Regions from separate parts of the Thermosinus thermophiluss DSM 23256 genome, predicted to be linked through region 2. Evidence: riboswitches for the same ligand, from Rfam matches in the RefSeq annotation. Region 2 holds a riboswitch; each other region holds the start of a gene.
What was found. A riboswitch is a leader RNA that binds a small molecule or an ion and turns the genes downstream of it on or off. The one in region 2 is predicted to bind cobalamin.
Positions count from the first base shown of each region.

Region 1: another riboswitch for cobalamin. It lies ahead of cbiD (cobalt-precorrin-5B (C(1))-methyltransferase CbiD); the one in region 2 lies ahead of BLQ99_RS01075 (energy-coupling factor ABC transporter permease).
Region 3: another riboswitch for cobalamin. It lies ahead of BLQ99_RS00410 (ABC transporter substrate-binding protein); the one in region 2 lies ahead of BLQ99_RS01075 (energy-coupling factor ABC transporter permease).

Region 1 is NZ_FNBU01000002.1:81,799-91,556, reverse strand. Features, by position in the region: gene BLQ99_RS01745 (TRAP transporter permease) at 1-1,376, shown strand, start outside; gene ldhH (L-lactate dehydrogenase (quinone) large subunit LdhH) at 1,430-3,598, opposite strand; gene BLQ99_RS01735 (LutC/YkgG family protein) at 3,598-4,212, opposite strand; cobalamin riboswitch at 4,461-4,635, shown strand; gene cbiD (cobalt-precorrin-5B (C(1))-methyltransferase CbiD) at 4,722-5,822, shown strand; gene cbiE (precorrin-6y C5,15-methyltransferase (decarboxylating) subunit CbiE) at 5,807-6,433, shown strand; gene cbiT (precorrin-6Y C5,15-methyltransferase (decarboxylating) subunit CbiT) at 6,430-7,032, shown strand; gene cobI (precorrin-2 C(20)-methyltransferase) at 7,016-7,780, shown strand; gene cobM (precorrin-4 C(11)-methyltransferase) at 7,781-8,536, shown strand; gene BLQ99_RS01700 (cobalt-precorrin 5A hydrolase) at 8,533-9,606, shown strand; gene cobJ (precorrin-3B C(17)-methyltransferase) at 9,627-9,758, shown strand, end outside.
Region 2 is NZ_FNBU01000001.1:214,842-224,599, reverse strand. Features, by position in the region: gene BLQ99_RS01085 (HD domain-containing phosphohydrolase) at 1-948, shown strand, start outside; gene serS (serine--tRNA ligase) at 1,096-2,367, shown strand; cobalamin riboswitch at 2,528-2,711, shown strand; gene BLQ99_RS01075 (energy-coupling factor ABC transporter permease) at 2,833-3,576, shown strand; gene BLQ99_RS01070 (energy-coupling factor ABC transporter substrate-binding protein) at 3,573-3,860, shown strand; gene cbiQ (cobalt ECF transporter T component CbiQ) at 3,924-4,691, shown strand; gene BLQ99_RS01060 (energy-coupling factor ABC transporter ATP-binding protein) at 4,710-5,552, shown strand; gene BLQ99_RS01055 (FeoA family protein) at 5,700-5,918, shown strand; gene feoB (ferrous iron transport protein B) at 5,943-7,790, shown strand; gene BLQ99_RS14865 (hypothetical protein) at 7,809-7,952, shown strand; gene BLQ99_RS01045 (4Fe-4S dicluster domain-containing protein) at 8,336-9,043, shown strand; gene nrfD (NrfD/PsrC family molybdoenzyme membrane anchor subunit) at 9,057-9,758, shown strand, end outside.
Region 3 is NZ_FNBU01000001.1:82,852-92,609, forward strand. Features, by position in the region: gene BLQ99_RS00400 (ABC transporter ATP-binding protein) at 1-398, opposite strand, end outside; gene BLQ99_RS00405 (FecCD family ABC transporter permease) at 406-1,422, opposite strand; gene BLQ99_RS00410 (ABC transporter substrate-binding protein) at 1,419-2,342, opposite strand; cobalamin riboswitch at 2,440-2,623, opposite strand; gene BLQ99_RS00415 (acyl-CoA dehydratase activase-related protein) at 2,969-3,880, opposite strand; gene BLQ99_RS00420 (DUF1657 domain-containing protein) at 3,952-4,158, opposite strand; gene BLQ99_RS00425 (hypothetical protein) at 4,252-5,328, opposite strand; gene spoVAD (stage V sporulation protein AD) at 5,348-6,352, opposite strand; gene BLQ99_RS00435 (acetate uptake transporter) at 6,622-7,233, shown strand; gene BLQ99_RS00440 (2-hydroxyacid dehydrogenase family protein) at 7,402-8,376, shown strand; gene BLQ99_RS00445 (class I SAM-dependent methyltransferase) at 8,548-9,162, opposite strand; gene upp (uracil phosphoribosyltransferase) at 9,321-9,758, opposite strand, start outside.

The sequences.
Region 1 (9,758 bases), on a different contig from region 2:
TTCCGCTCGGTGTATCAGCAACCTTCATTTTCCTGTTCCTGCTTTTTGGCGCTTTTCTTGAAAAAACCGGCATCGGCAAGTTTTTTGTTGACATTGCCAATGCCCTGGCCGGATGGGCGTCTGGCGGACCGGCGAAAGTGGCTGTTCTTACCAGCGGGCTACACGGCATGATTACTGGCAGCTCTGTCGCAAACTGCGTCACTTGCGGCACTTTCACTATTCCCATGATGAAAAAACTGGGTTATCGCCCTGAATTTGCCGGCGCCGTAGAAGCCGCCGCCTCTACCGGCGGACAAATTATGCCGCCGGTTATGGGGGCCGCTGCCTTTTTAATGGCAGAATTCACCGGCATCCCTTACATCGAGATAGCCAAGGCGGCGTTTATACCAGCCTGTTTATACTTCTTGGGTATCTGGATAGAAGTACATTTTGAGGCTAAACGGCTAGGCCTTAAGGGAATTGACCGCTCTGAATTGCCGCGGGTATGGACGGTCATGCGCGAACGGGGCCATTTGATCATTCCGCTCTTCGGGATTGTCTACTTCCTTATGAGTGGCTATACTCCGGCGCGGGCCGCCCTCGCCGCTATCGCGCTTTCTATTATTGTCGGGATGCTTAAGTCTGAAACGCGTATTAACTTCACCGATTTTCTTAATGCCTTAGAAGCAGGCGCGCGCAGTGCTTTAGGGGTCGCCATTGCCTGCGCGACGGCCGGCATTATTGTGGGTACTGTAACCTTGACAGGAGTCGGCCTTAAGTTAGCCAATGGCCTGGTAGCTTTAGCCGGAGGCAGTCTGCTTCTGACGATGGTGTTTACGATGATTGCGTCGTTGATCCTCGGGATGGGGGCACCGACCACGGCTAACTACGTAATTACCTCGACAATTGCGGCGCCTGCTCTCGTCGCATTGGGTGTACCGCTATTAGCGGCGCATATGTTTGTCTTTTACTTTGGCATTGTAGCCGATATTACCCCGCCGGTAGCGCTAGCGGCTTATGCTGGTTCCGGTATTGCCCGCTCCAATCCGTTCCGCACGGGGGTCATTGCGACCAAACTGGCCATTGCTGCCTTTATCATTCCCTACGTATTTGTTTACTCGCCGCAACTATTGTTAATCAAGTCCACGATTGCTGGTGTAGCCCTGAATTTTCTTACCGCCAGCATCGGTATGATTGGTGTCGGTGCAGCTATGATTGGCTATTTTATGGCCAATATGAACGTTATAGAGCGTATTTGGTTTCTCATTGGCGGGCTTATGCTGATTGATCCCGGTTCGACGACCGATATCATCGGTTTTGTCATGCTGGCGTCGGGGCTGTTTTTGCAGTGGCGCAAAAGCAAGGCAAATAAACGGGAATTTTCGGCAAGTGCATAAACCTAACGAAAAAAGTCTCCGCGGAAAGCGGAGACTTTTTTCAAGGCAATTAATTAATCTTGGATATTTTCAGCTAAGATGTCAGCAACGTGCTTAATTTGGATGGGGGAAGCTTGTTTATCGAGTCCGCCTTTTATCTGCATCATGCAGGCGGGACAAGCTACGGCTACGATTGAGGCGCCGGTATCCTTAATATTGTCTAATTTTTGTTTCAGTATCGGCATGGACAGTTCGGCGTGCTTTACGCCGAAAGCGCCCGCCATACCGCAACATTTATCGCAATCTTTCATCTCCACAAGTTCATGGCCGGCTGCCTCGATTAGTTTGCGGGGTTGTTCATAAATGCCTAAGCCCCGTTTCATATGACAAGAGTCATGGTAGGTAACTTTGGCGCCACCGGCGGCGGGGACAAGGCGCCCGGCTTTTTCATATTCTTCGGCGACAAAACTGGTAAATTCCCGGAACTTGGCCGCTAGTTTTTCGGCCCGTTCTTTCCACTCCGGTTCATCGGCTAGCAGACTAACATAGGCGTCATGCCAAGTTTCCGTACAGGTCGGGCAGGCAGCGAGGATTACATCGGCAGTTACCGCTTCAAATACTTCAATGTTTTTCTTGGCCATGCGCTTTGTTGTTTCTTGGTCGCCCATTCCTAATACGGGTTTACCGCAGCAACTTTGCTCTTGCGGGAAGATGACTTCCATATTGAGATCTTGTAATACCTTGTAAACCGATTCACCGGTCTCAGGGTAAACAAAGTCCAGGCTGCAGCCGCTGAAGAAGGCCACCCGTTTTGTAGGCCGCTCAATTTTTTTGGTAATTTTGGCAATGCGGTCGCGGAGCGGTACATCGGCAATGGCCGGCAGGCTACGGTCTTTCGTCAATCCCGTCAGGAACAAGGGTAGATGACGGATAAAATTACCCGACTTTACCGGTTTTTGCCCGATGGCGCCAAGGCGAAGCAGGGTGTGGAAAACTTTACGGTTGGCGAGAACTTTTTCAAACAGAGTGCGAACGGCCAGGGGAAGACCATGTTCTTTTACTGCTCGGGCCCGCAGTTCTTCAATCAAATCGGGAATATTAATTTTACCGGGACAGATGGTAGTGCATTTCCGGCAGCCAATGCACAGTTCGTTAATTTTCTCAAAATCGCCCATGCTGTTAAGAAAAGCCGTAAGGATGGCGCCGATACCGCCGGCATAGATGTGGCCGTACACGTGGCCGCCGACAAGCGTATACACCGGGCAGACGTTGAGACAGGAAGCGCAGCGGACGCATTGGTAAACTTCCTTAAACCGTTCATCTTTGGCAATTTGCAGTCGACCGTTATCAAACAGAATAATGTGAAGTTCCTTTTCTTCTTCTACCCATTTGCCGTCCTTGTTTACCATGATCGGCGTAGGGCCGGCTATCATGCTCATATAACTGGTCATTAATTGAGCGGTGGCGTTACGCGGCAGGGTGCGGAGGATTGGCACCGCATCTTTTATTGTTGGAATGAGTTTTTCGTAGCCAATAATGACGACATGGATCCGGGGCAGACTGGTAACGAGACGGGCATTGCCTTCGTTGGTGACAAGGCCAATGGCGCCATTTTCGGCGATGCCAAAGTTAGCTCCCGAAATGCCCATATCGGCCTGCAGAAATTCCTCGCGGAGCGTCTGCCGTGCCGCCTGAACCATAAAGGGTATGTCATCGGGAATATCTTGCTTAAGTTCTTTGGAAAAGTATTCGGCCACTTGCTGGCGGTTAAGGTGAATGGCCGGCATTACCATGTGGGATGGTTTGTGTCCGGCCAGGGCAATAATCCACTCCCCCAGGTCGGTTTCGCGAACATGAATGCCGGCGGCTTCAAGGTCGTGGTTAAGGTGAATTTCTTCCGAGGCCATGGATTTAGATTTAACAATCCGCTTAACCCCTTTTTCCCGGCACAGATTTAAAAGATACTCTTTCAGGGAGGCGCCATCTTTGGCCCGAAAAACTTTGGCCCCCCGTTTGGTCGCCTCGGCCGCAAAGCGGTCAGCCACCGCTTCAATCTGGGCTACCGTCTGTTGTTTAATTTGCCGTATGCTTTCCCTTAGCGCTTCAAAATCTTCCACATTCTCATAAGCTTTGGCCCGGGCCGTAGGATAGGCCTCGGCAAACCGTCCCAGGGCGCCGCGCAGTACCTCATCCTGCAGTTTTTCGTGGATTTCTTTGCGGATATTGCGGTCGCTCTTTTGCATTATGATTCACCTCCGGTAATTTCTTCGTCGACGGCAATAATGACAAACCGGCTCGGGCCGTGAACTCCAATGGTCAGTACGCGTTCAATGTCGGCGGTACGGCTGGGGCCAGTAATTAAGCTAATATAACCTCGCTCAAAAACTTGGGAAAAAATTTCAAAGGCAGCGGCAATATCCGGCACTATATTATTGCTATTCATAAACACAACATGGATCGGAGGCAGGGTGGAAACGAGACGGCTTTCGATCGAGTAAGCGTCCAGGCAGACGCTGCCTGTTTCGGCAACGCCAAACTCTACGCCCGAGATGCCAATATCGGCTGTCGCGGCATTAGCGGCAATGTCAGCGGGAGTAGAGTGCAGCTCTGTTCCTAATTCTTGGATGGCTTGATGGATATTGGCCGCCCGCTGGAGTGGACATTCGACGGCCACTACTTTTTTAGCACCTGAGTGTTTAATAAGATTAACAATAGCGTTTTTCGCTTCAGCCAGCGTTTTTACCCGGATTACTTCTGCCGCGGCATTCTTGGCCCGCATTTCAAATTCAGGAAAGAATTCTAATCCCATACGGCCTTTTGGGAAAGCTTGGTTCCAGTTAGTACATACCCTTTTCATCTGTTCACTCCCTTGTCTTGTGAAAGGATACAAAATTGCCTTTATTTATTCGAAAGAGCAGAGACTAATTCCTTGCAGCAGCGAGTAAAAAAGATAAAAAACCATTAAAATATTCAGTGATTTCACATAATTTTACCAAGGTTTTTTTGGTGGACTGAAAATTTAAATTTCGGGTTCCGTGCCATATAAGAAGGAATAAGGTTATAAGGGTGGAATATAAGAGCATAATAATGGCAATATTACCAATTTCATATGACAAGGGAATAGGTGCCTTGCGGCTTAATAGGGAAGTCCGGTGAAAAACCGGCACGGTCCCGCCACTGTAATGGGGAGTCTGGCTGCGTTATGCCACTGGAGCAATCTGGGAAGGTGCGGCTAGCAATGAACCAGAGTCAGGAGACCTGCCTATTCTAACACACACCGTTATGACCTACGGAAGATAGGCAGGTGGGTAATATAAGCATATCTGTTTGTTTATAGTTACCTCCTGCCTGCAGGAGGTTTTTTTATTGGCGCAACAATTACGTTCCGGCATTACGACAGGGGCCTGTGCGGCAGCGGCGGCCAAAGCGGCCGTATTAGCCTGGCGCGGCATGTTTCCGGCGAAGGTCGAGGTAATATCGCCGCAAGGCCGGGTTATTACGGTGCCGGTGGCGGAGGCGGCGGCCGCCGACGACGGGGGAAGGGCCGCGATAGTAAAAGATGCCGGCGATGATCCGGATATTACGAATGGAGCGATAATTCGGGCCAGTGTTAAAATTGCCCCTTCTTTACCGGAGATTGTCCTCCAGGCCGGTGAAGGGGTAGGAATAGTAACTAAACCAGGTTTGGCCGTACCGGTAGGGCAGCCGGCGATTAATCCGGGACCGCGCGCCATGATTATCCGGGCGGTGCGGGAGGTATTGCCCGAGTGCGGCGCGGTTGTCACTATCTCTGTTCCTGGCGGCGAGCAATTAGCCGCCAGGACGCTTAATCCCTATCTAGGGATTATGGGCGGCCTGTCGATCATTGGCACAACCGGTATTGTTAAACCAATGTCCGAAGAGGCTTTCAAAAATTCGCTTACGCCCCAAATTAGCGTAGTAAAGGCGTTAGGCTATGACAGTATTGTTTTCGTTCCCGGCAAGATGGGGCAGGATTATGCCGTTAAACGTTATAGTCTTCCGGGTGATGCGGTAGTACAGACCAGCAACTTTATCGGTCACATGCTGGAAAGCGCGGTGAGTCATGGCTTAAGACAGGTTTTGCTCATGGGTCATCTCGGCAAGATCGTCAAAGTGGCGGCCGGTATCTTTCATACCCATAACCGGGTAGCCGATGGGCGGCTGGAAACCATTGCCGCCTATTTGGCGGCAGAAGAGGCGTCGGCTGCGGTGGTTAGGGAAATTCTCGCCTGTAATACGGCCGAAGCGGCTGTTAGCATCATTGAAAACGGCGGGTTTACGTCCGTGTATCGGGTACTCGCCGAACGGGCAAGTACCCGCGCCCAGCGATACGTTTTCGGCGAATTAACAGTGGGAACGGTAATTCTTACGCTGAAAGGCGAAATGCTGGGGCTGGACAATAACGCACGCAAGATAGGAGGCGCTTTAGGGTGGAATATAAAATAATCGTCGTCGGTATCGGCCCGGGATCGCCCGACTATTTGCCGCCGGTGGCCAAAAGAATGATTGACGGCGCCAAAGTAGTGGTGGGGAGCAGGCGGGCGCTGGCCGCTTTTGCGCCGCCAACGGCCCGGACATGGATAATTGATAAGGATATTGAAAGGACAATCACCTATATCCGCGCCGAGCTTGACCGGTGCGATGTCGTCGTGATGGTGTCGGGTGACCCTGGGTTTTACAGTTTGCTTGCGGTACTGCGCCAGGCTTTCGGCGCGGAAAGGCTAACGGTAATTCCCGGCATTAGTTCGGTTCAACTGGCCTTTGCGAGAATAGCCGACATTTGGCAAGATGCCATTTTAACCAGCCTGCATGGACGGCAGGCGCCTGCCGAAACATTGCGCTACACTCCCGGCAAAAAATTGGGGATTTTGACAGATGCGGAGCACAGTCCGGCTTATATTGCGAGTTTGCTAACTGACCACGGTTGGCCGGCGACAGCGACGGTACATCTCTGTGCTAATTTATCTTATGAGGATGAAAAAATCGTCAGGCTTAGCCTGGCAGAAGCAAAGCTAATCGCAAGTTTTACCCAATGTGTAATGGTGGTGGCGGCGTGAAGCGTTATTTTCCAGGCATTGCCGACGAAGCGTTTATACGGGGCGATGTGCCCATGACCAAGCAGGAAGTGCGTATTGTCGCCTTGGCAAAAGCGAAAATTGCCAATGGCGATACGGTTATTGACATCGGGGCAGGCACAGGTTCCCTGAGTGTGGAAGCGGCCTTTCAAGCTAAAGAAGGACGGGTATTCGCGATTGAACGGGATAGGAATGGAGTTGACCTAATCGGGCAAAATGCCCGCCGCTTCGAACGGGAGAATATTATGGTTATTCAGGGAAACGCCCCTGAGGCTATGGTTGGGCTGCCGCCGGCCGATGTTATATTTGTCGGTGGTAGCGGCGGTAAGCTGCCGGCAATACTACAGCGGAGTGACTGTCTGCTGCGGCCGGGCGGGCGGTTGGTTATTATGGCCGTGACTGTCGAAACGCTTTACGGCGCTCTTCATTTTTTGCGCGAAAAACCGAATTATACAACCGAAGCCTGTGGGGTGCAGGTCACGCGTATCCGTTCTGCAGGAGCCGCCAATATGTTTCAAGCTCTAAATCCCGTCTATATTATTGCGGGAACAAAAGGAGGAGACCATGAACATACGACCTAGTTCTACGGAGGTTCATAGGCCGGCTGCAGCCGCTAAACAACTGGGCAAACTTTTCGGTATCGGGGTGGGGCCGGGAGCGCCTGACCTGCTCACGCTTCGGGCAATAGAAATTTTAAAATCCATTGATGTTGTATGCATTCCCCGTTCCAAGGCAGATAACGATAGTCTCGCCTTGACGGTCGCCGGCAAATATATACCGGCCACGGCGGAAATTATGGAAGTGGCCACGCCAATGACGCGGGACCGGCAAGTGCTTGAAGCCGAATGGCAACGCGGAGCGGAAAAAATTGCCGCAAAACTGACTGAAGGTTTGAACGTAGCTTTTATAACGATCGGGGATGCCATGCTGTTCAGTACTTACACATATTTGCTTAAAAAGGTATGCCGGTTACTGCCTGGCATTGAGGTCGAGAGTGTACCTGGCATTACGTCCTTTGCTGCGGCCGCGGCGCACTTAAATACTGCCTTAGCCGAGGGCAATGAAAAGCTGGCCATAATACCGGCTGTCGACGATCCAGGGCAATTACGGGAAGTTTTACGGCTTTTTCCTAATGCTGTTCTGATGAAAGTGGCTGGCCAGTATAACGAAATTGTGGACGTGCTGACTGATATGGGACTAAAGGACAAAGCCGTATATATCAGTCGGCTGGGTTATCCCGACCAGTTTGTTACTGATAACCTGGATAGCATGAGACAGGAAAAACGAGACTATTTATCTTTAATTCTGGTGAAGCAGGGAGGTTTGTAAATGAAGGTTTATATTGTCGGCGCCGGGCCGGGTGATCCGGAACTCATTACCGTTAAGGGTCGCCGGTTGCTTGCCGAAGCTGATGTTATTATCTACGCCGGTTCCTTAGTAAACCCTGCCCTGCTGCAGGATGCGAAAGCGGGAGCTCAAATCCATAACAGCGCATCCATGACTTTGGATGAAGTCATCGCGGTCATGGAAGAAGCGATAGCGACAGGCAAGAAAGTAGTGCGGCTTCACACGGGCGACCCGAGTATCTATGGCGCCATTCAAGAACAGATGGACGCACTAGCGGCAAAGGGTATCGAGTATGAAGTAGTGCCTGGCGTGAGCTCTTTCCTGGCCGCGGCGGCCGCTTTAAAACAGGAGTATACGCTGCCTGAAGTCAGCCAAACGGTGATTATCACCCGGTTGGAAGGAAGAACCCCGGTGCCGGCCAAGGAAAAATTGGCGAGTCTTGCCAGTCATAACGCAACCATGTGCATTTTTTTAAGTGTTCATATGTTGGAAGTGGTAGTGGCCGAACTTATTGCCGGCGGTTATCCGCCAGAAACGCCAGTAGCTATCGTGCAAAAGGCGTCCTGGCCCGAGGAGAAGATTTTGCGGGGAACGCTGGCTACGATTGCTCCAATTGCGACCGAGGCGGGAGTTGACCGCACGGCCATGATTGTGGTCGGGAAATGCCTTGATGGCAAGTACGCTTTGTCCCGACTCTATTCGCCTGATTTTGGGCATATGTACCGGGAGGCAAAATGAAACTCGCGATTATTTCCGTAACGAACAAAGGGGCTCGTTTGGCCGAAAAGTTAGCTAACGCCTTGGGTCATCCCGCCGACGTCTATGCAAAAGCCTGTCGCAATCCGCAGGGGTTCCCGCAGGTTTACGAGTGTCTGCGCGACCTTGTGGATAAGGTTTTTCACCGGTACGACGGATTGATTTTCATTATGGCTACCGGGATTGTCGTCCGTGTGCTGGCCCCCCATATCCACGATAAGCGGTTCGACCCGGCGGTTGTCGTAGTTGACGAAGCTGGCGAATACGCCATCAGTTTATTGTCTGGCCATATTGGCGGCGCCAATGATCTTGCTAGGGAGGTAGCCAGTACTATCGGCGCCAGGCCGGTCATTACAACGGCGACCGATGTGGCCAATCTGCCGGCTGCTGACGTTTTAGCCGTCAAATTAGATTTAACTATTGAACCATTTGAGCAGCTTAAGCACATTAATGCCGCGATTGTCAACGGTGAACAGGTCGCCTTTTTTATCGACCAGGATCTCGCCAATGCCAGCCATTATATCCACTTGGCGGCAGAGATGGGGGTAGTCTTGCGGAACATGGGCGAACTGGTTCATACCGATAACTATGACGCGGCCGTAGTCATCACCGACAAGGAGCTGTATATGGTAAAGCCCCATGTCTATCTCCGGCCGGCGACGCTGGCGGTAGGCATTGGCTGCCGTAGGGGAACGCCCAGTGCCGAAATTTTGACGGCCCTCGGCGATGCCTGCCGCAAAATCGGCCGGAGCATGAAAAGCATTGCGGTTATTGCCAGCTCAGTTGTCAAACAGGATGAGGTGGGCCTGCTCGCGGCCGTGCAGCAGCTCGAGGTGCCATACGAATTTTTCACCAATGAGCAATTACAGCAGTGTATCGAAAACCACGGATTGGCAATATCAAAATTTGTAGAAGAAAAGATTGGAGTGGGGAATGTATGCGAACCGGCGGCGCTGTGCGGGGGGCAGACGCAAACGCTTTTATTGCCCAAAACTGTATATCCCAATGTAACAGTGGCCATCGCCGAGGTCAAATATCGGTGGTGGGAATAGGTCCCGGCCATCTTAGCGACATGAGCCCGCGGGCGCGGGAGGCGCTGTTGGCGGCTGAGGTGGTAGTAGGCTATGACACATATTTGGAACTTGTCCGGGAACTTTTAGCGGAGAAAGAGGTTATCGGAACCGGGATGATGCGGGAAATAGAA
Region 2 (9,758 bases):
GTGGACAAGCAGTCTACCGGCTGGCTGCTCATTAACCGCAACTTTGAAATTGTCTATATCAATGAAGCGTTATGTCGCCTTTGGCAAAAGGACCGGGAGGAACTGCTGGGTCGGTCTGTTTTGGATTTGTTTTATAACGGAACAAAAAAGATACCGGCCGGTCATTACCATAGCCCGCTGCTCGAGACGATCGAGACGGGGCGGGAGTTTCGCGGCAAGGAAGCTTACCTGTGCCTTAGTGGCGCCAATTTTCCCTGCTGGTTCACGGTCGATACCTACACCTTCCGCGACAGTGAGGGCATAGTGCAGTACGCTCTTGGCACTTATACCCTAATCGACCGGTATAAAGCGCTGGAAACGCAGCTTGAATCGATAAATATCAGCATTATTAAATCTTTTTGCAAAGCTATTGAGGCTCGCGACGCCTACACCTTGCGCCATAATGAGAATGTGGCTGATTTGGCGGTGGGCCTGGCGGAATATCTGCGGCTGCCGACCACGGACATCATGACAGTGTACTTGGCCGGCCTGGTCCACGATATCGGCAAAATCGGCGTGCCGGAAAGCGTCCTCAATAAGCCGGGGCGGTTGACGGATGGCGAATACGCCGTCATCAAGCACCACCCGGTCATTGGCGCCGACATTGTGGCCGAAATCGACGGCTTTGGCGCCATCGCCAAGATTGTCCGCCATCACCACGAGCGCTACGATGGGCGGGGCTATCCCGACGGACTTGCGGGCGAGCAAATTCCCTTTTTCAGCCGTCTGCTGGCCGTGTGCGACGCCTACGACGCCATGACCAGTGTGCGCTGCTATCGTGTTCCTCTTAACATTGAGAGCGCCGTCGCAGAAATCGCCGCCTGCGCCGGTTCCCAGTTCGATCCTGATATTGCCCGCTGCTTTATCGAGTATATCCGGCGTTTCGGCGGCCGCCAAACCGTTAGCTGACTGGAATGACTTTACATTTTTGGCGGTATAATGTAAGATTAAAAAGGAAAACTAAACAATAAACATAAATTTCGTCCCTCCTGATAAAGGCGGGGGTTTTTTTATTGTCGCCCGTTTAGGTACCGACAGGTTTAGGAGGTTTATGCTATGCTTGACATTAAATTTGTGCGAGAAAATCCGGAAAAAGTGGCGCAGGCGCTGGCCAGCCGTGGGGTCGCTGTCAGCCTGGACGAGTTTTTAGCACTGGACAGGCAGCGCCGGGAACTGTTAGTCGAAGTGGAGGGGCTGAAAAATAAACGCAATACGGTGTCGCAGGAAGTCAGCCGCCGCAAAAAGAATGGCGAACCGGCCGACGACCTCATTGCCGAAATGCGCCTGGTCGGCGATCGCATCAGCGCCCTTGACAGCCGGGTGCGCGAAGTGGAAGCAAATTTAACCAACATTTTGCTGAACATCCCTAATATCCCGCATGAAACGGTGCCGGTAGGCAAGGACGAAACCGACAACCAGGAAGTGCGCCGGTGGGGCCAGCCGCGCCAGTTTGCCTGGGAGCCGCGGCCGCACTGGGAAATCGGCGAACGCCTGGGCATTCTCGACTTTGAGCGGGGCGGCAAGGTGACGGGGGCGCGCTTTACTTTTTACAAGGGGGCGGGCGCCCGCCTGGAGCGGGCCCTCATCAATTTCATGCTTGACTTGCATACGCGCGAACATGGCTACACCGAATTTTTTCCGCCCTTCATCGTTAACGCCGACAGCATGGTCGGCACCGGGCAGCTGCCCAAGTTTGCCCAGGACATGTTTAAACTGGAAGGGCTTGACTACTACCTCATTCCGACGGCGGAAGTGCCTGTAACCAACCTCCACCGCCAGGAGATTCTCGATGCCAAGGACCTTCCCCTGTACTATGCGGCTTACAGCGCCTGCTTCCGGGCGGAAGCGGGCGCGGCCGGCCGCGACACGCGGGGGCTTATCCGCCAGCACCAGTTCAACAAGGTAGAGCTGGTAAAGTTTACGCTGCCCGAAGAATCATATAATGAGCTGGAGAAACTGACCAATAACGCCGAACGGGTGTTGCAGCTGTTAGGGCTACCGTACCGCGTCATGCTCTTGTGTACCGGTGACATGGGCTTTGCCTCGGCCAAGACCTATGATCTGGAAGTGTGGCTGCCCAGCTTCAACCGGTACCGCGAAATTTCTTCCTGCTCCAACTTTGAGGACTTCCAGGCCCGCCGCGCCGACATCAAGTTTCGCCGCGACGCCAAGGCCAAACCCGAATTTGTGCACACCTTGAACGGTTCCGGCGTGGCCATCGGCCGCACGGTCGCCGCGATTTTGGAAAACTACCAGCAGGAAGACGGCTCGGTGGTAGTGCCGGAGGTGCTGCGGCCGTATATGGGCGTCGAGGTTATCAAGGCATAACTTGACAATTATGGCAGGATAACGGTAAAATTTTAGGGAAAACCCCCATGTCGTTTAGCACGACACCGACAAAGAATGAAAACTATTATTTAACCTCATACCTCATACATCATACTTCATACTTCTCTAAGCTTCTATTTACCGTTTTCGAAGTAGACAATCATATAATAAAGGGACAGGTGCCCGTCCGGGCTTAATAGGGAAGATTGGTGCAAAGCCAACACGGTCCCGCCGCTGTGATGGGGAGCAAAGCTGCAATAAGCCACTGGGGATAATCGCCCTGGGAAGGCGCAGATTTTGCGATGATCCTAAGTCAGAAGAACTGCCTGTTCAACAATCACCGCTTTGACCCACGAGCGATGGGGAGGGGATTGCGCATGAATACATCATAGCAAAATCTCTACCTTGGCAAGGGGTAGGGATTTTTTGTTTGCGTTTTAACTTCTGGAAAAGGAAGGATACGAAATGAAAGCAATTGGGCTAGTGGGGTATTTTTTGGTTATCGGCGTAATAGCGCCGGCCGTGGCGCACGCCATGCATATTATGGAAGGATTTTTGCCGCAAGAACAGGCGATCATTTGGCTGGCAGCCGTGACCCCTTGTTTGGCGGTGGGGGTAAGGCGCATTCGCGGCCTGTTGGCCGTGCATCCTGAACGCAAGATGATTTTAGGGCTGGCCGCAGCTTTTATTTTTGTATTATCAGCGCTAAAGATTCCCTCCGTTACCGGCTCGAGTTCGCATCCGACCGGTGTGGGCTTGAGCGCCGTACTCTTTGGTCCGGCCGTGTCGTCGGTACTAAGCGGCATTGTCCTCCTTTTTCAAGCGCTGCTTTTGGCCCACGGCGGACTTACCACCTGGGGGGCCAATACTTTTGCCATGGGCGTCGCCGGCGCCTTTGTGGCTTGGGGCATTTTTAAAATAGCCTGCCGGGTGGGTTTGTCCGAAAAATTAGCCATCTTCTTAGCGGCAATGCTCGGCGATTGGGCTACCTACCTGGTAACGGCCGGGCAGTTGGCCCTGGCTTTTCCGGATGCGGTCGGCGGCTTTTGGGCGGCTTATGCGAAATTTCTCAGCATTTTCGCCTTTACCCAGCTGCCGCTGGCGGTAAGCGAGGGGATACTGAGCGTGGTTGTCTATAACACGCTCACCCGTTACAACGCCTTGGGCCTGATTGATTTATGGTGGAACGAGCGGAGGAATAACGCATGATACTTAGACAAAACATTATTCTTTTGGCGTTGGCGATTATCCTCGCCGTTTTGCCGCTGGCTGTCCAGCAAGATGCCGATTTCGGCGGCGCCGACGACAAAGTAAAGGATATTATTGCCGGTATCCGCCCCGATTATCAGCCCTGGTTTACCAGCTTGTGGGAACCGCCGTCAGCCGAAGTGGCAAGTTTCCTGTTTGCGGTGCAGGCGGCGCTGGGCGCCGGGATTATCGGCTACTTTTTCGGCTACCAGCGGGGAAAAGCGGGTAGGAAGTATGAGGTATGAAGTCTGAAGTATGAAGTATGAAGTATGAGGTATGAGGTATGAAGTGGAAGATAGTGATATAATGTGATTTTGCTGCAGCTTGATTATTTTGCTTATAATAACCGCTTGAAACAGATCAGTATCGGCGAAAGGCTGCTCTTAGGGGCCGGTAGCCTTGGTTTGGCGCTGGCCTTGCCCCGACCGGCGACCTTGCTGGCGCTCATCGCCCTTATGCACGGCGTTATGCTTTATGCCAAAATCCCTCCCCGCTATTTGCTGAGGTTATGGTTGGCGCCGCTGACCTTTCTGGCCGTAAGTTTACTGACCGTGGTGGCAAGTGTGAGCGCCAAGCCGTTTCCCGCTTTTTGGGCTGTAAAGGTTGGCGCTTATTATGCAGGCATTACCGCCGAAGGCATTGCTGCTGCCGCCCTCCTGCTCCTGCGCAGTTTGGCGGCAGTGTCCTGTCTGTTTATGCTGGCGACAACCACGCCGGTAGGCCACATTGTCGCTTATCTGTCCCGGGTTCCCGGCATCAGGGCGGTTGCGGAAATTGCCCTGCTCACCTACCGGTTTATCTTTGTCGTCCTGGCTACGGCTGGCCAGATTTTCACCGCTCAACAGTCGCGGCTTGGCTACGCCAATCCCCGGCGGGCTTTAGCGGCGCTCAGCCTGCTCGCCGCCAGCATTGGCCGCAAATCGTTCATTATGGCCGGTCAGCTGCATATCGCGCTGTTGGCCCGAAACTATCATGACCGGCTGGTGTTTCGCCAGCCGACGCTGCAGGTAAGCCCGGTACGCCTGACCGGCATTGCCGCGGTTTTGGCGGGAATAGCCCTAACAGCCTTTATTTAACATGACGAGGAAAAACTTATGTCACAGCAGCCAATTTTGGAAGTGAAAAATATATCCTTTGGTTATCGCAAAGACAAACTGGTTTTGCGCGGCGTCAGCCTGACTGTTCCGGCCGGCGCGCGCATTGCCCTGGTCGGGCCTAACGGCGCCGGCAAGTCTACTTTGTTTTTACATCTTAACGGCATTCTGCATCCTTCGTCCGGCCAACTATTGTTTAAGGGCGAGCCATACCGGTATTCCCGTGCGTTTATAACTCGCCTGCGCCAGAAGATCGGGCTGGTGTTCCAGGATCAGGATACTCAGCTCTTTGCCGGCAGCGTTCTCGATGATGTGCTGTTTGGGCCGATGAATTTGGGGTTATCCCCGGCTGAGGCCGAGCAGCGGGCCGCCGCAGCGTTAGCGGCGGTACAGATGGCCGAATTTGCCGATGAGCCGGTCCATTTTCTAAGCTATGGCCAAAAGAAGCGGGTGGCGGTAGCCGGTGTGCTGGCGATGGATCCCGAGGTCTTGGTCATGGACGAACCGACGGCCGGCCTTGATTACCCTGGCACGACAGTCTTGCGGGCCATTTTGGACGAGCTGTCCCGCGCCGGCAAGACGCTGATCGTGGCAACCCATGACATAGAGTGGGTATGGTCGTGGGCCGACTTGGTCTATGTCCTGGTGCAGGGTCAGATAGTGGCCGGCGGGCCGCCGGAGCTGGTCCTTAACCGCTCCGACCATGCCGCCTTCGGGTTTGCCCGGCCGTTGGTGGGCGAAATCTACAGCGCCCTGGTCGCTGCCGGCTTTTTTAGTAGCAGGGACAAAGCTCCCCGCAGCGTGGCTGAACTGGTGGGCCGCGTGATGGCGAAATATAAGTAAAGCGGTCGGAAAAATTTCCTTGACAGGCATCGGTAGTTTTTTTATAATATGATTGAGAATAAATCTCATTACATAGCGCCATGTTGGCTTATATTATTTTTTTCGATAGCACTGAGAATGATTATCATAGCAAAGGAGGAATGTATTATGACACTTGCCCAAGCTTCACGGGGACAACGAGTTAGCATTGTTTCCATACCTAATGAAACTGTTCGTGCCCAAGCCATCCGCTTCGGCATTTCCGTCGGCGCCGAGGTGGAGTGCGCCGAAAAGGTGCCGGCCGGCCCTATCATCATTTGCAAGGGGAAGCAGGAAATCGCCATCGGCCGTAAATTAGCCGAAAAAATCGAAGTTAAACCGGCGTAACGCTTCCAGGAAGGAGTAATCCGCATGCACTGCTGCCATAATTCTCTTAGTCATATCGAAATACCGGAAGGTGCGAAAAAGATTGTCCTGGTCGGTAATCCGAACGTCGGCAAATCGGTCTTTTTTAACGCTCTAACCGGCATGTATGTCGACGTTTCCAACTTTCCGGGCACCACGGTTGATATTTCCTATGGCCGATTCGGCAAGGACGTCGTTTTGGACACGCCCGGCGTGTACGGCATTTCATCCTTTAATGATGAAGAAAAAGTGGCCCGTGACGTCATCTTGGCCGCCGACCTTATTCTCAACGTCGTCGACGCCGTGCATCTGGAACGTGACCTGTTCCTGACGCTGCAGGTTATCGACACCGGCATCCCGGTTATTGTCGCCGTCAACATGATGGATGAAGCGGCCAAACAGGGCATTCACGTCGACATAGATCTCCTTGAACATCTGCTCGGGGTGCCCGTTATTCCGACCGTGGCTGTTAAGGGGAAAGGCCTTGAAGAAGTGAAAAACCGTCTGTATGAGGCCCGGACCGGCAATATCCCGCCCGCCCTCAAGCGCGACCTGCAGGAAATGCTCAACCGGGCCGGGACATGGGCTGAAGCGCTGCTTATTTTGGAAGGCGATCCCCATGTTGCCGAGCGGCACGGCGTGGCGCCCGGCACGCGCCGGGAGGAAATTTACCATGAGCGGCGTCACCGGGTGAATGATATTGTGCGCCATGTTGTCAAGGAGACCAATGAGGGGACGCGCTTTTCGACCAAGCTCGGCCGCTGGATGCTGCAGCCTCTAACCGGCATCCCTATTTTTGTGCTGGTCTTGGCAATCATGTATTATGTTATCGGCGTGATTGTCGCCCAGGATATCGTCGGCTTCACCGAGGAGACGGTGATGCAGGGGATGTACGAGCCGGCCGTGCGCGCGTTTGTCGGCCGCTTTATAAGCGAAGATTCGGTGCTGGGGACGATTCTTATTGGCGAGTTTGGCCTCTTAACCCTGACGATTACTTATATTGTCGGTCTCATGCTGCCGCTCGTCCTCGGTTTCTATTTCCTGATGTCGCTGATGGAAGACTCGGGCTACCTGCCCCGGCTGGCCGCCCTGGTTGACCGGGCGATGAATGTTATCGGCCTTAACGGCCGGGCGATCATTCCCGTCATCCTTGGCTTCGGCTGCATTACCATGGCCACCATTACCACCCGCATCCTGGGTTCGGCGCGGGAGCGCACCATCGCCACCGCCGTGCTGGGGCTGGCCATCCCCTGTTCGGCCCAGCTGGGGGTTATTGTTGGCCTGCTCGCCGGTATTGGCGTCGAGTACACGGTTATTTATATTTTGACGCTGCTTATCGTACTGGGCATCGTCGGCCGGGTTCTCAGCCGCGTCTTACCCGGCGAATCGTCGGAACTGCTGATTGATCTGCCGCCCATCCGCCTGCCGCGGCTGGAAAACGTGCTGAAAAAGACCGCTACGAAATCCTATGCTTTCCTCAAGGAGGCGTCGCCTCTTTTCATGTTGGGCGCCTTCCTGATTACCCTGCTGCAGGTTGCCGGACTGCTGGAGGTTATCCAAAACGCCCTTGCTCCGGTTACGGAAGGGGTGCTGCGGCTGCCGCGCGAAACGGCTACCGTCTTTATTATGGGCATGATCCGCCGCGACTTCGGCGCTGCCGGTCTCAGCGACATGACCTTATCGCCGGAGCAGACGCTTGTCGCCCTCTTGACCATTACCCTGTTTGTGCCTTGCATCGCCTCGATGATCGTCATGCTCAAAGAGCGGGGCCGGAAAGAAGGTCTGCTCATCTGGATTGGCTCCTGGGTTGCGGCCTTTGTCGTCGGCGGCATCGTGGCGCGGATTATCATGTAAGGACGAGGTGACATCCGCATGGATAAACAAGTTTGCCCCCAGTGCCAATATGTTATTACCCAACAGCAAGCCGTGCGCTGCCCGCGCTGCAACAAGCTGCTGCTTGCGAGCTGCAGCGGCAGCTGCAGCCGCTGCCGGGAAAAAGGCAAATGCGGCGGGTAAAGCACAAAAGAGACAGCCAAGTGCTGTCTCTTTTTGCTATATCGGAAAGTATATTTTAACCGCCAAGTACGCGAAGAGTGCGAAGCTCTGCAAAGTATATTTCTGTTTTGCGCGACAGGCGGCGCGCCCGGTATACCCTTTGCGTCTTTAGCGTCCTTTGCGGTTTTGTTAATAATGCACGCTAGCGCTTTTTCTTACCGTCAGGATTTTCCCCGACAAAATGCAAGGAATCCCCCGATATTCCAAATTGTCAGATAATGAGATAATTATTTTGTACGAAACTATTACTTTTCTCCGAGCTGCGGCATACCCGTAGCCGATAGGGCATTCGTACGGTGCCTGCCCATATTTGGCGAAGGAGAAAGGGCTAAGGGGGAAGGTTTATGGAGAAAGAGGACGTCCTGCTCATTATGCAGCGTGACCTGGCCAAAGCGCTGCAAAAACCGCCGGAAAAGCGGCAATGGGGCATGCTCATTGACACGCGCAAGTGTATCGGCTGCCATGCCTGTACTATTGGCTGCGTGGCCGAGTACAAGCTGCCGCCAGGGGTGGTGTACCGTCCGGTCATTGACCTTGAGAGCGGTAAGTTTCCCAATGTAAAACGGCAATTTTTACCCCGGCCGTGTTTTCAGTGCGAAACCCCGTCCTGTGTGCCCGTCTGTCCGGTTAAAGCCACGCAAAAAGGGCCGGATGGCATCGTCACCATCGACTATACCAAGTGTATTGGCTGCCGCTCCTGCGTGGCCGCCTGTCCTTACGGCGCCCGCACGTTTGACGCCGGGGCCTATTATACTGACGGCACGCCCGCCGTCCAGGAATACGAAAAAGCCGTTGCCTATGAATACGGCAAGGCGTGGCGGCGGGATGCCAAACACGCGGCCGTGGTGGGCAGCGCCCGTAAATGCCATTTCTGCACCAGCCGCTTGGCCAAGGGGCTGCTGCCAGTCTGCGTGGCGACCTGCATCGGGCGGGCAACCTATTTTGGCGACCTGACCGACGACCAGTCGTTGATCCGCCAAGTGATGGCCGCCAATAAGCCATACCGCCTCAAAGAAGAAACGGGCAATAAACCGCAGGTCTACTACATCTGAGGGGGTGGAGCAAGTGAAAAAACATGTTAATATTGCCCTTTTGGCGCTGTTTGCCGCCGGCGTTCTGGCGGCGCTCGGCAAGGTGTTTGTCTGGGGCGAGAGTGTCACCAACTATGGCGCTTATACTCCGTGGGGCCTCTGGGTCGGCCTGTACGCCCTGCTGGTGGGCGCGGCCGCCGGCGCGGTCTGGATCGGTCTGTACAGCTCTGTCCGGCAAGGCGGGCGGTGCGGCGAGCTGACGACGGTGGCCATGGTCGCTGCCGGCGTCAGTCTGGCGATTGGTTTGGCATTTATCGGTACTGACTTGGGCAAGCCGGTTAAAGGGTTTAATATCTTTTTAAGTCCGTCGTTTTCTTCCCCGCTGGCCTGGGCGTCGTGGCTGTACTTGGTCTTTTTTGCCTGTCTGGCCGGTTATCTCTTCACCAATGCCAAAAAGGCATTCATGTACCTGGGCGCCCTGGCCGCCGCCGGTTTTCTCCTGGCCGAGAGCCTGTTCTTCGGCGGCATGGTCGCCCGCAGTCTGTGGCACACCTATTTGACGCCGCTGGCGTTTATCACCTCGGGCCTGGCCGGCGGCAGCGCGCTGGTCTGGTTGGTCGGGCTGACGGCCAGCCCGCAAGCCGTTAGCGAAGAAGGTTTTATCCTGAAAAAAGCGGTGCTGGCATCGTTAGCCGCCCATGTCGCCGTTGAGGCCGTCCACCTGGTGACAGGTCTG
Region 3 (9,758 bases), 130 kb from region 2:
TTCTCCCACATGCCGACGTCTTGCAGTGCTTTTTCCACAATGCGAAAATCTGCCGCCGTTTCGCTGCCAAACCGGCTGATATGGGCAAACCGTCCCATCAGCGCCGTTTGGTACACACTATAATCAAAAACGGCTTCTTCGGCGCCGACGACGGCGATTATTTTCGCTAGGTCGCGCCGGGGGAAGCTACTGACACTTTCGCCCTTAACCAGGATGTTGCCTGTTTGCACCGGCAAAACCCCGGCAATGCACCTGAGTAGCGTAGACTTCCCTGTGCCGTTGGGCGCGATAATGCTGAGAAAATCGCCCCTGTCCACGGCAAAGCTAATATTATGCAAAACGGTTTTGGCCCCGTACCCGGCCGATACATTTTGAACTTCCAGCAATCTTTCTTTCATGGCTTCCTCACTGTCTGCGGTCTGTTCGGTACAAAATATACAGGAAGAACGGGCCGCCCAGCAGCGCGGTGACAACACCCACCGGCACCGGGGACAGACTGGCAAACAAGCGCGTCACGCTGTCGGCCCACAAGAGGAAGATCGCCCCCCACAGCGCGCACGCGGGCAGCAGCAGTCTGTGCTCCGGGCCGATAAGCTTGCGCAGCATGTGTGGCACAATAAGTCCGATAAAGCCGATAATGCCGCTTACCGCGACAACCGTGCCGGTTATCAAGGTTGTGCACAATAGTAAGCTGACCTTGACTTTGGCTACATCCACTCCTAAAAACTGGGCATTCTCGTCGCCGGTTGCAAGGATGTCCAAATCCCGGGCAAACAGCATGATCCCTGCCAGGCCAATGGCAATAAGCGCCGCCATTAGCGTCAGGTTTTCCGGCGGATTGCCAAGGCTGCCCAACAGCCAGAACAAAATCGGCCCCAGCTGCTTGGTATGAAGAGCCATGATGGAGCTGAGCAACGCATTGAGTAGCGACCCCAGGGCAACGCCGGCCAAAAGCAACCGGTTGGAACTAAGCTCCGCCCTGTCACCGCCGCCAAGGATGTATACGATAAATATCGTGACCGCCCCGCCGGCAAAGGCATAGAAACTTACAAACGCGGTGTGGCCAAGCACAATGGCCACAGCAGCGCCTAACGCCGCTCCGGATGAAACCCCCAGGATAAACGGATCGGCCAGGGGATTTTTAAACAAGGCTTGATAACAAGCCCCGGAAACGGCCAAACTGCTGCCGATCAGCATAGCCAAGGCCAGCCGCGGCCACCGGATTTCCCACACGATCTTGCTATGCACCGGCGGCAGTTCCGGGCCGATTTCTACGGGCAGCAACCGCTGCACGACGATAGCCGCAATCTCACCGGGCGCAATGTCCGCCGAGCCGATGGACAGCGCGGCAACAGCCGTACCGATGAGGACGACTGCCGATAATAACAGGACTATTGATTGGGTGCTACGGAATTGTTTCATCGTTCACTGCCACTTTTCGTAGAGGAATGAAGAATTGCCGCAACCTCTTCAAGGGCGGCGAAACTGCGCGGTCCGGGCCGCGCCAAAAAGTCGTCGGAAACGTAAAAAATGCGGTTTTCACGTACAGCCTGAATGTCATTTAGCTGAAACTTCGTAAAGACCTCCGTCTTCTTCCCGTAGACGCCGTGCCGCACCACCAGATAAGTGTCAGGGTTGTAGGCATACAAAGTCTCAAAATCAGAAGAAAGGTAGTCAACCTGCCTGGCGCCGGCCACATTGACGCCCCCGGCCTGGACGATGACGTCATGGATATAGGATTTCGCCCCAACCGTGAGCAGCGGTACGTCCCATATTTCCACAAAGACCCGCCGTTTATCGCTACCTGCATGTAAAGTCCGGATGTTTTGAAGCTTTTGCGCCAGTTCGCCGGCCAGCTTTTCCCCGTTCGCTTCTTCATGGACAAGACTGCCGATCAGGCGGATCGCCTTTAAGACTTCCTCCATGGTCTGGGGTTCGATGGCCGCAACGCGAATACCCGCCTTTTCCAGCGCCCGAATGGTCTGGTAGTGCATTTGACCGCTGGCCAAGACAAGGTCGGGGCGCATCATGACGATCGTCTCAATATCGGGGCTTTGAAAACCGCCGACTTTGGGCAGCTTTTTGGCTTGTTCCGGAAAGTCGCAGTAAGTAGTAACGCCAACCACCCTGTCGCCGGCTCCCACGGCAAAGAGAATCTCAGTAATGGAGGGGGCCAAAGAAACAATGCGCAGGGGCTTAGTTTCCGGTATGTCAATACTTCGTCCCAAAAAGTCCTGCAGCTGGCCGCGGGTAGAAGTCTTGCTCTCCTGGACAGGCAGCAGCATGATCAAAATAAACAGGGACATTACAAAATAAACCGACCAGTATAGGAGTTTGCGCATGGCGTTTCCCCCTAATAATCTTCAATAAAAAGCCCGGCTAAACAGCCGGGAAGAAGAACGCTACAGCTAATCCCCTCCCCATCGCTCGTGGGTACCAGCGGTGATTGGCAGACAGGCAGTTCTCCTGGCTCTGGCTCATCGCTCGCCCAAACCTTCCCAGGACTCTTCGTCCCAGTGGCATATTCTTGGGTCTGCTCCCCATTACAGTGGCGGGACCGCGCCGGCTTTACACCGGACTTCCCTATTAAGCCCCGAAGGGCACCTGTCCCTGACATTTTAAGTTTAGGAACCGTAGAGTTTAGGAACCGCAGAGGACGCGGAGATAAAATTTTATTAAAATTAATTAAAACCTCAAGTGCGATGTATATCGCACTCTCCGTGCGCTCCGCGGTTCAATCCTGGTTTTCCTGGCTTGTGATGCCAATTTATTGGCATGATTATCTCTGTGGTTAAATATCGACTTTCCTGTTTTGTGGTGTTTCAGAAAAAATATACCACCGATTACTAACAAGGTCAATAAAAAATTTGGCTTGTCATTCTTGCGGCCTGATGACATTGTCCGCGTGGTTAGAGGTAACTGCGCCGGCGTATCTGATATAGTTTTTCGGCATAATGCTTCCTCCTCGTTAAGGTTTTAATCTTCGATTCGCTAAATCCCAAAAGGCTTCTACCCGCGTAATGATCCCGGCGCTACCGGTATGCTCGTCAATATTGATGAAAATATACGGTTTATCGCTTTTCCGGAAAACATGATGTTCCAGGTACTCATTGATAAGCGAATCCGGACCGCAGCCAAAGCTCGACACCATAACAATGCCCGTAATATCGCCTTGACGGCAAAAATAACGGGCCGCTCCGGCGATCTTGGCCGATAATTGCCAGTAGATGTCCGGCGCAAAGACTTTAGCTTCATCATAGAGGACTTTGCTTGCGATGTTATCCGGAGTAACAATCGCGGCCCCCTGGGCGGTCAGCGTACCGATTATGTCTTTACAAAACAAGGCGTCCTTCAGCAGGTAATTATGCCCGATGACGGCGATGCGGGGCCGGGGTGGTTGATTGGGCGATGGCGCCGGGGCCCGCCAGGATTTCAACGACCGGCTGTACGCCAAATTTCCGGCCAGCGGGGAACGTCCCATCGCCTGGCAAGCGGCATAGACGGCCTGAAATTGCCCGGCCAGCGACTTGGTTTCGATATTGGGAGCTATCAACCGTTCGGGGGATAGGCTAAACGTATTTCTGACTATATCGGGCAGTCCGGCAAATTTGGCGCAGAAATAAAAATGGCGGTGGTACCGGACAATACGCGGAACAAAAATATGGCTGCATTTATCCAATAAAGAAGCAACATGCCCCAGATACACCTTAAGCGGCAGGCAGGATTCGTCAATCGCGAGCGACGTACCTTGATCCAGCATGCGTTTGTTGGTTTCGCCGGATACCGTAACTTGAACTCCCATATTCTGAAAAAAAGCAGTCCATAAGCTGCCAAAATCATGGTATAGCAGCGCCTGGGGGATCCCGACATTATCGACCATATTATTCATCCTTTACCAAGAAAAAGTTGCCTGCCATTAAAAGGGAGGTAGTTCGGCTACCTCCCTCGCGGTTATTGTTCTTGGTTTTTTAGTTTGTTCTCGGCAGTAGAACTAAGGCGGCTGTTGAGTTGCGCGATGTGCCGGTTCATGTCTTGAGACATTTGCTCAAACATTGTCTTAGCGCTTTGATCGTCAGTAGCCGTAGCAAACTGTGCGTACGTACCTTTAGCGGCTTCCGCGGCAGCAATGGCTTTCTCCAAATCTTTTTTTACGGTCATAATGTTAGCCTCCAATCATAAAATGTTGAGCGCTACATTAATATTTTTTACCGGCCGCACGCATTTATAAATGGAAAATATGGTCGCTATCGGTTAATTTTTCCATTTTTGTTTCTTCCGTTTAATGCAGTCGACAAACGCCTCCAGGCGGGTAATAATGCCGACGTCGCTCGCGTGTTCATCAATACTGAGCGTGAGCAGCGGCAAGTCATAGTCCCGCGCGATGTTTTTCAGCGCGTACTCGGCAACCACCTCGGGCATACACCCAAACGGGTAGATATGGATTATGCCGTCGTACCCGTTCTTGGCGCACCATAAAGCGCCACCGACCGTTCTTAACCCTTCACCGCCGACATGATAGTTGAGATAAGGCCGCGCCTTGTTTAGATAGGCCTTCTCTTCATTATGCAAGCCCAGCGCCTGCAGCATGGTATTTAAAAACACCCAATCGCCGGTATAGACAAACCGTTTAACCTCTACCCCCTGTTTTATCAATTCATCTTCAATGGCATGGTTTACATATGGTTCAAGCAAGACATAAAACTCGCCAACTAGGCCAATTCTGACCGGCTGCCTGGCAGACTGCCCAACGGCCTGCACCAAGTCAAGCACGGCGCTTTGTTTGTAGCTTATATCGCTGAAACTCAGGCAGCCGGTAAAGTGCCGCGCCGCGTTGTTGCAGATGGCAATCAGCTTGTCCGGAAAATCTGAGCGCGCTCCGTAATAATTCTTGGCGCTGGTAATAGCATCAAGGGCTTTAAGCGTCTTTACGGCCAGCGTGATGTTTTTTAAAATGTCCAAACGATTAACCTGCGGCGCAGCCTGCCGCAGGAAGCGGTACAGACTGCTGAAAAGATTGTTAGTGTCAATAGTATAAAACCGGACGTCTCCGCGCTTGGCCAACTCGATTTTCTGCACGGCGTTATAAAAACCTAAACGGCACTTGCCGGCGCCGCATACGGTTAAAAAAGTATCGGCGCCACGGTCAATACTTTCCAAGAAATTACCCATATTGATTTTGTATGGCAAACATACACCCTCCGGGGAATAGAGCGAACCCAGCTCGACCGTTTTTTTCGTAATCGGCGGCGCCTCAACCACTTCAAAGCCCAGGTTGGTTAACATATTGTAAACTGGGATACTCAGATACCCCATATGGGGGTAAGTCACTTTCAAAATTTCGACCTCCTTATATTTCCACCGCGACGGCATGGGCAATGCAGGGAATGGATTCCTTCTGTTGGTACGAAATCGGGCTGTGCAGGCTGCCGGTACCGATCACTAAAATTTTTTGCAGTTTACGGGCCTGCAGCATTTGATAAAGATAACCGGTAAAGACTACCCCGGAACTGGCGCAGCCGCTGGCGCCGGCGTGAGCATCCTGGTCCTCGCGATAAATCATGCACCCGCAATCTTCGTAGTTTTGCGATATATCCAAGCCCTTTTCCTGCATAAGTTGAATTACTAAAGTTTTGCCGACAACGCCTAAATCGCCGGTAACAATCAGGTCATAATAGGCAGGCTGCCGCCCCGTGTCCTGAATATGCTGCCAGAGCGTGTCAACAGCCGCGGGGGCCATCGCCGGCCCCATGGCGTTTGGATCTTTAATTCCCATATCGATTATTTTCCCGATCGTTGCCGCCGTAACACGCGGCCCGCTCCCGCCATACGCCAGCACCACCGCCGCCGCCCCGGTAACTGTCCACTGCGAAATAGGCGGCCGCTGCACCCCCAGCTCAGTAGGAAACCGGTATTGCCGTTCAGCCGTGTCATGGTGGCTTGATACGGCAACGGCCACTTTATTGGCAAAGCCGCCATCGAGCAGTACGGCGCCAAGCAGCATGCCTTCCGCCAGCGTCGAACAGGCGCCGTACAAGCCTAAAAACGGCCTGCCCAAACTGCGCAAGGCAAAATGGGTGGCCATTAACTGATTGAGCAGATCGCCGGCCAATACATAGTCAACGGTATCGATGGTGCTGTTTTCTTTTGCCACGGCTTTGCGGATAGCCCACTCGAGCATATAGGATTCACATTTTTCCCAGCTATCTTGATTGTTCAGGTTGTCCGCCATTACCTGGTCAAAGTAACCGGCAAGCAGCCCTTCACCTTCCATAGGGCCAACAATGTTGGCGGTACTGGTAATAATAGGTGGCGCTCCGAAAATAATACTTTGCTTGCCTTGCTTTTTGTTCAAAATTTCGCCCCTCCGATCTTATCAGCCGGCAGCCAAGCTGCAACCAACGCCTTCCAATCCGCGCCGTCGGTTTTTCGGTTCTAACGGTAGAGCTATTTTAACGGACGCTATTTTTAGTATTGGCCGGGGCAATAAAATAATTCTTGTAAACAGCCCAGCAAGATTTGCCTCTGCCAATGGAGAGTTTTGTCGAAATTTGTTGACAGAAAACGTATCATATATTATCCTATTTCGTGCCTGCATATACGCACTTTAAAGGAGGCTAGCACTTGAACACCAACGATCAAAAAGTCCAAATTGTCGTTGCCGACCCGTCAGCCCTTGGTTTGTTTGGTCTCGCGATGGTTACGCTGGTTGCCTCTTCACAGAAGCTGGCTTGGACGACCGGTTTGTCCTTTGTCATTCCCTGGGCTATCTTTTTAGGCTCAATTGCGCAAATGATGGCTTGCGTCTACGATTTTAAGCATAACAATTTGTTCGGCGCTACCGTTTTTGGCGCCTACGGCCTGTTCTGGGCAGGAGTAGCCGTAAGCTGGCTGATAAAAATGGGCGCCTTCGGCGCTGCTTTAGCCGCAGCAGTTGATGTCAAACAGTTGGGCGTCGCTTTTCTCGGCTATTTAATTTTTTCGCTTTTCGGAACGATTGCCGCCATGGAAACCAATAAAGTAATTTTTTCCATCATGGTTCTTATTGATATTTTACTAGGTGCCCTTACCTTGGATGCCCTTGGTCTCGGCGGCCATTGGGCGCATGGCCTCGCCGCCTGGACGGAGCTTGTTATCGCCGCCCTTGGTTTTTATGCCTCCGGCGCGACCTTCCTGAACAAGTGGTTCGGCAAGCAGTTTCTTCCGCTCGGAAAACCGTTCGGTATTTTTAAATAAGGCATTTAACCCCGACGAACCGGCTGTTCGTCGGGGTTTTAAATTTGAAAAAAGGGGGGACAACAGTATTTATTCACGAATAGAATAATCACTATTTCTACTATATATTTTACTCATATATCACCGTACGGTACAATGAAAGCAACACTAAAACAAGGAGGTATCGGTATGAGGCAAAAAGTATTTATTTCCGGTTTAATTCCGCAGATTGCTTACGAAATGCTGTCGCAGGAATTCGAAGTCACCATGCACCGCGATCTGCGGCTGTTATCCAAACAGGAGATAATTGAAGGCCTGGCCGGAAAAGATGCGCTGCTCTCACTGCTCTCCGACCCGATTGACGCCGACGTCATTGCGTCCAATCCCAAGCTGAAAATTATCGCTAACTACGGCGCCGGCTACAATAATATCGACGTGGCGGCCGCAACGGCCCGCAAGATTCCGGTCACCAATACGCCTGCCGTCTCGACCGACGCGACGGCTGACCTGACCTGGGGCCTTATCATCGCCATTGCCCGGCGGATTGTGGAAGGCGATAAAAACACCCGGGCCGGACGGTTTACCGGCTGGGCGCCGCTGTATCACCTGGGCGTGGAAGTCACCGGCAAGACGCTCGGCATTGTCGGCATGGGCAATATCGGCAAGGCGGTAGCCAAACGGGCCAAAGGGTTTGACATGCCGGTAATCTACTATTCGCGCACCCGGCTGAGCCCTGACGTCGAAAAGGAGCTCAACGCCGAATACCATGACCTGGACTACGTTATCAAGAACGCCGATTTTCTTACCTTCCATGTCAGTTATAGTCCGGAGCTGCATCACCTGATCGGAGCCAAAGAACTGGCCAGCATGAAGAAAACGGCATTTCTCATCAACGCCGCCCGCGGCCCGATTATCGACGAGCAGGCCCTGCTCACCGCGCTGCAAAATAAAACCATCGCCGGCGCAGCCTTGGACGTGTACGAGTTTGAACCAAAAATTACACCGGGCCTGGAAAAGCTGGACAACGTCATCCTCTGTCCGCACCTAGGCAACGCAACGGTGGAAACGCGCGAGGCCATGGCGCGCATCGCCGCCCAAAACATTATTGCCGTACTGCATGGCCAAAAACCCCTCACCTGTGTCAACCCGCAAATTTACGCCTAACCCATGACCGGAAAAATAAGGCGCGGCCTCGGCCGCGCCGTTTGTCTGATTATACCACGGCGACAGGCAATACAAATTGACGCCTTGCCGCGCTTCTTACGGCCTGCCAAAAAGCATGACGCTGCCTTCCCAACTAGGAAGGCAGCGTCATTAGCGTGACCGGACTGTATATTAGGGACGGGCGATGATGAGCTTTACAATTTTCCCTTTTACGTTCGTCACATCCTCGATATGGATACCGGCGGCAATGACATTTTGCACCGTGTCCCGGTTAATATTCGCGCCGACCAGATACAGCGAAACAGGGTTTAACAGATCCATGAGCCAGCCCAGCAGCGGGTTGTCGCTCCGGACATGCTCCAGTAAAATTATTTTCCCGGTTTTTTTGCACACCCGTTTTATTTCGCGCAGGCCTTGCACCGGGTCCGGAACCGAACAAAAAACGCAGGTGGCGACAACGGTATCAAAAGTGTCATCGGCAAAACTCATTGCTTGCGCATCCATCTCTAAGAGCTTTACCGGAACCTTGGCCAGTCTGAGTCGTGCCTGGGCTTTGCGCAGCATGCCGGGGCTAAAATCAATGCCTGTTACCTCGCAGTCTCCCTGATAAAAAGGCAGGTTTTGCCCGGTGCCGACGCCCACTTCCAAAACTTTGCCTTCCGCCAGTTCGATTGCTTGCCGACGCAGACGCGGCGATATCATCTTGTCCATCCAGTCATAGAAGAGCGCCGTCCGGTTATACCGCCGCCGGATGATTTCTGTTTGGCTGACATTATGAACTGCCATACGCTTCCCTTCTGGCTAACTTTAATATACTTAATATTATATATACTATACCAAGACATTATGAAGATCTTATGAAGAAATTTTGAAAAAATAATGGAATATGCCGCCGACGCAAAAACCCCCGGCCACACCTAACGTGAGCCGGGGGTTTCCATTTATTACTTAGTGCCAAAGATGCGGTCGCCGGCATCGCCAAGACCGGGAACGATGTAGCCGTGGTCGTTGAGACGCTCGTCGACCGAGGCAGTGTAAATCTCGACATCAGGGTGCTGCTCGTTGACCCGGTGCACCCCTTCCGGTGCGGCAACCAGGCACATGAGCTTAATGTTTTTGGCGCCCTTGCGTTTCAGCATATCAATGGTCGCCACCGAGGACCCACCGGTGGCCAGCATGGGATCGATAACGATAAAGTCACGCTCGGAAACGTCGGTGGGCAGTTTGCAGTAATACTCAACCGGGCTCAATGTTTCCGGATCGCGATAGACACCGACATGGCCGACTTTGGCCGCGGGAATGAGCCGCAGCACGCCGTTGACCATGCCAAGGCCGGCCCGCAGGATGGGCACGACGCCCAGCTTTTTGCCGGTAAGAACCTT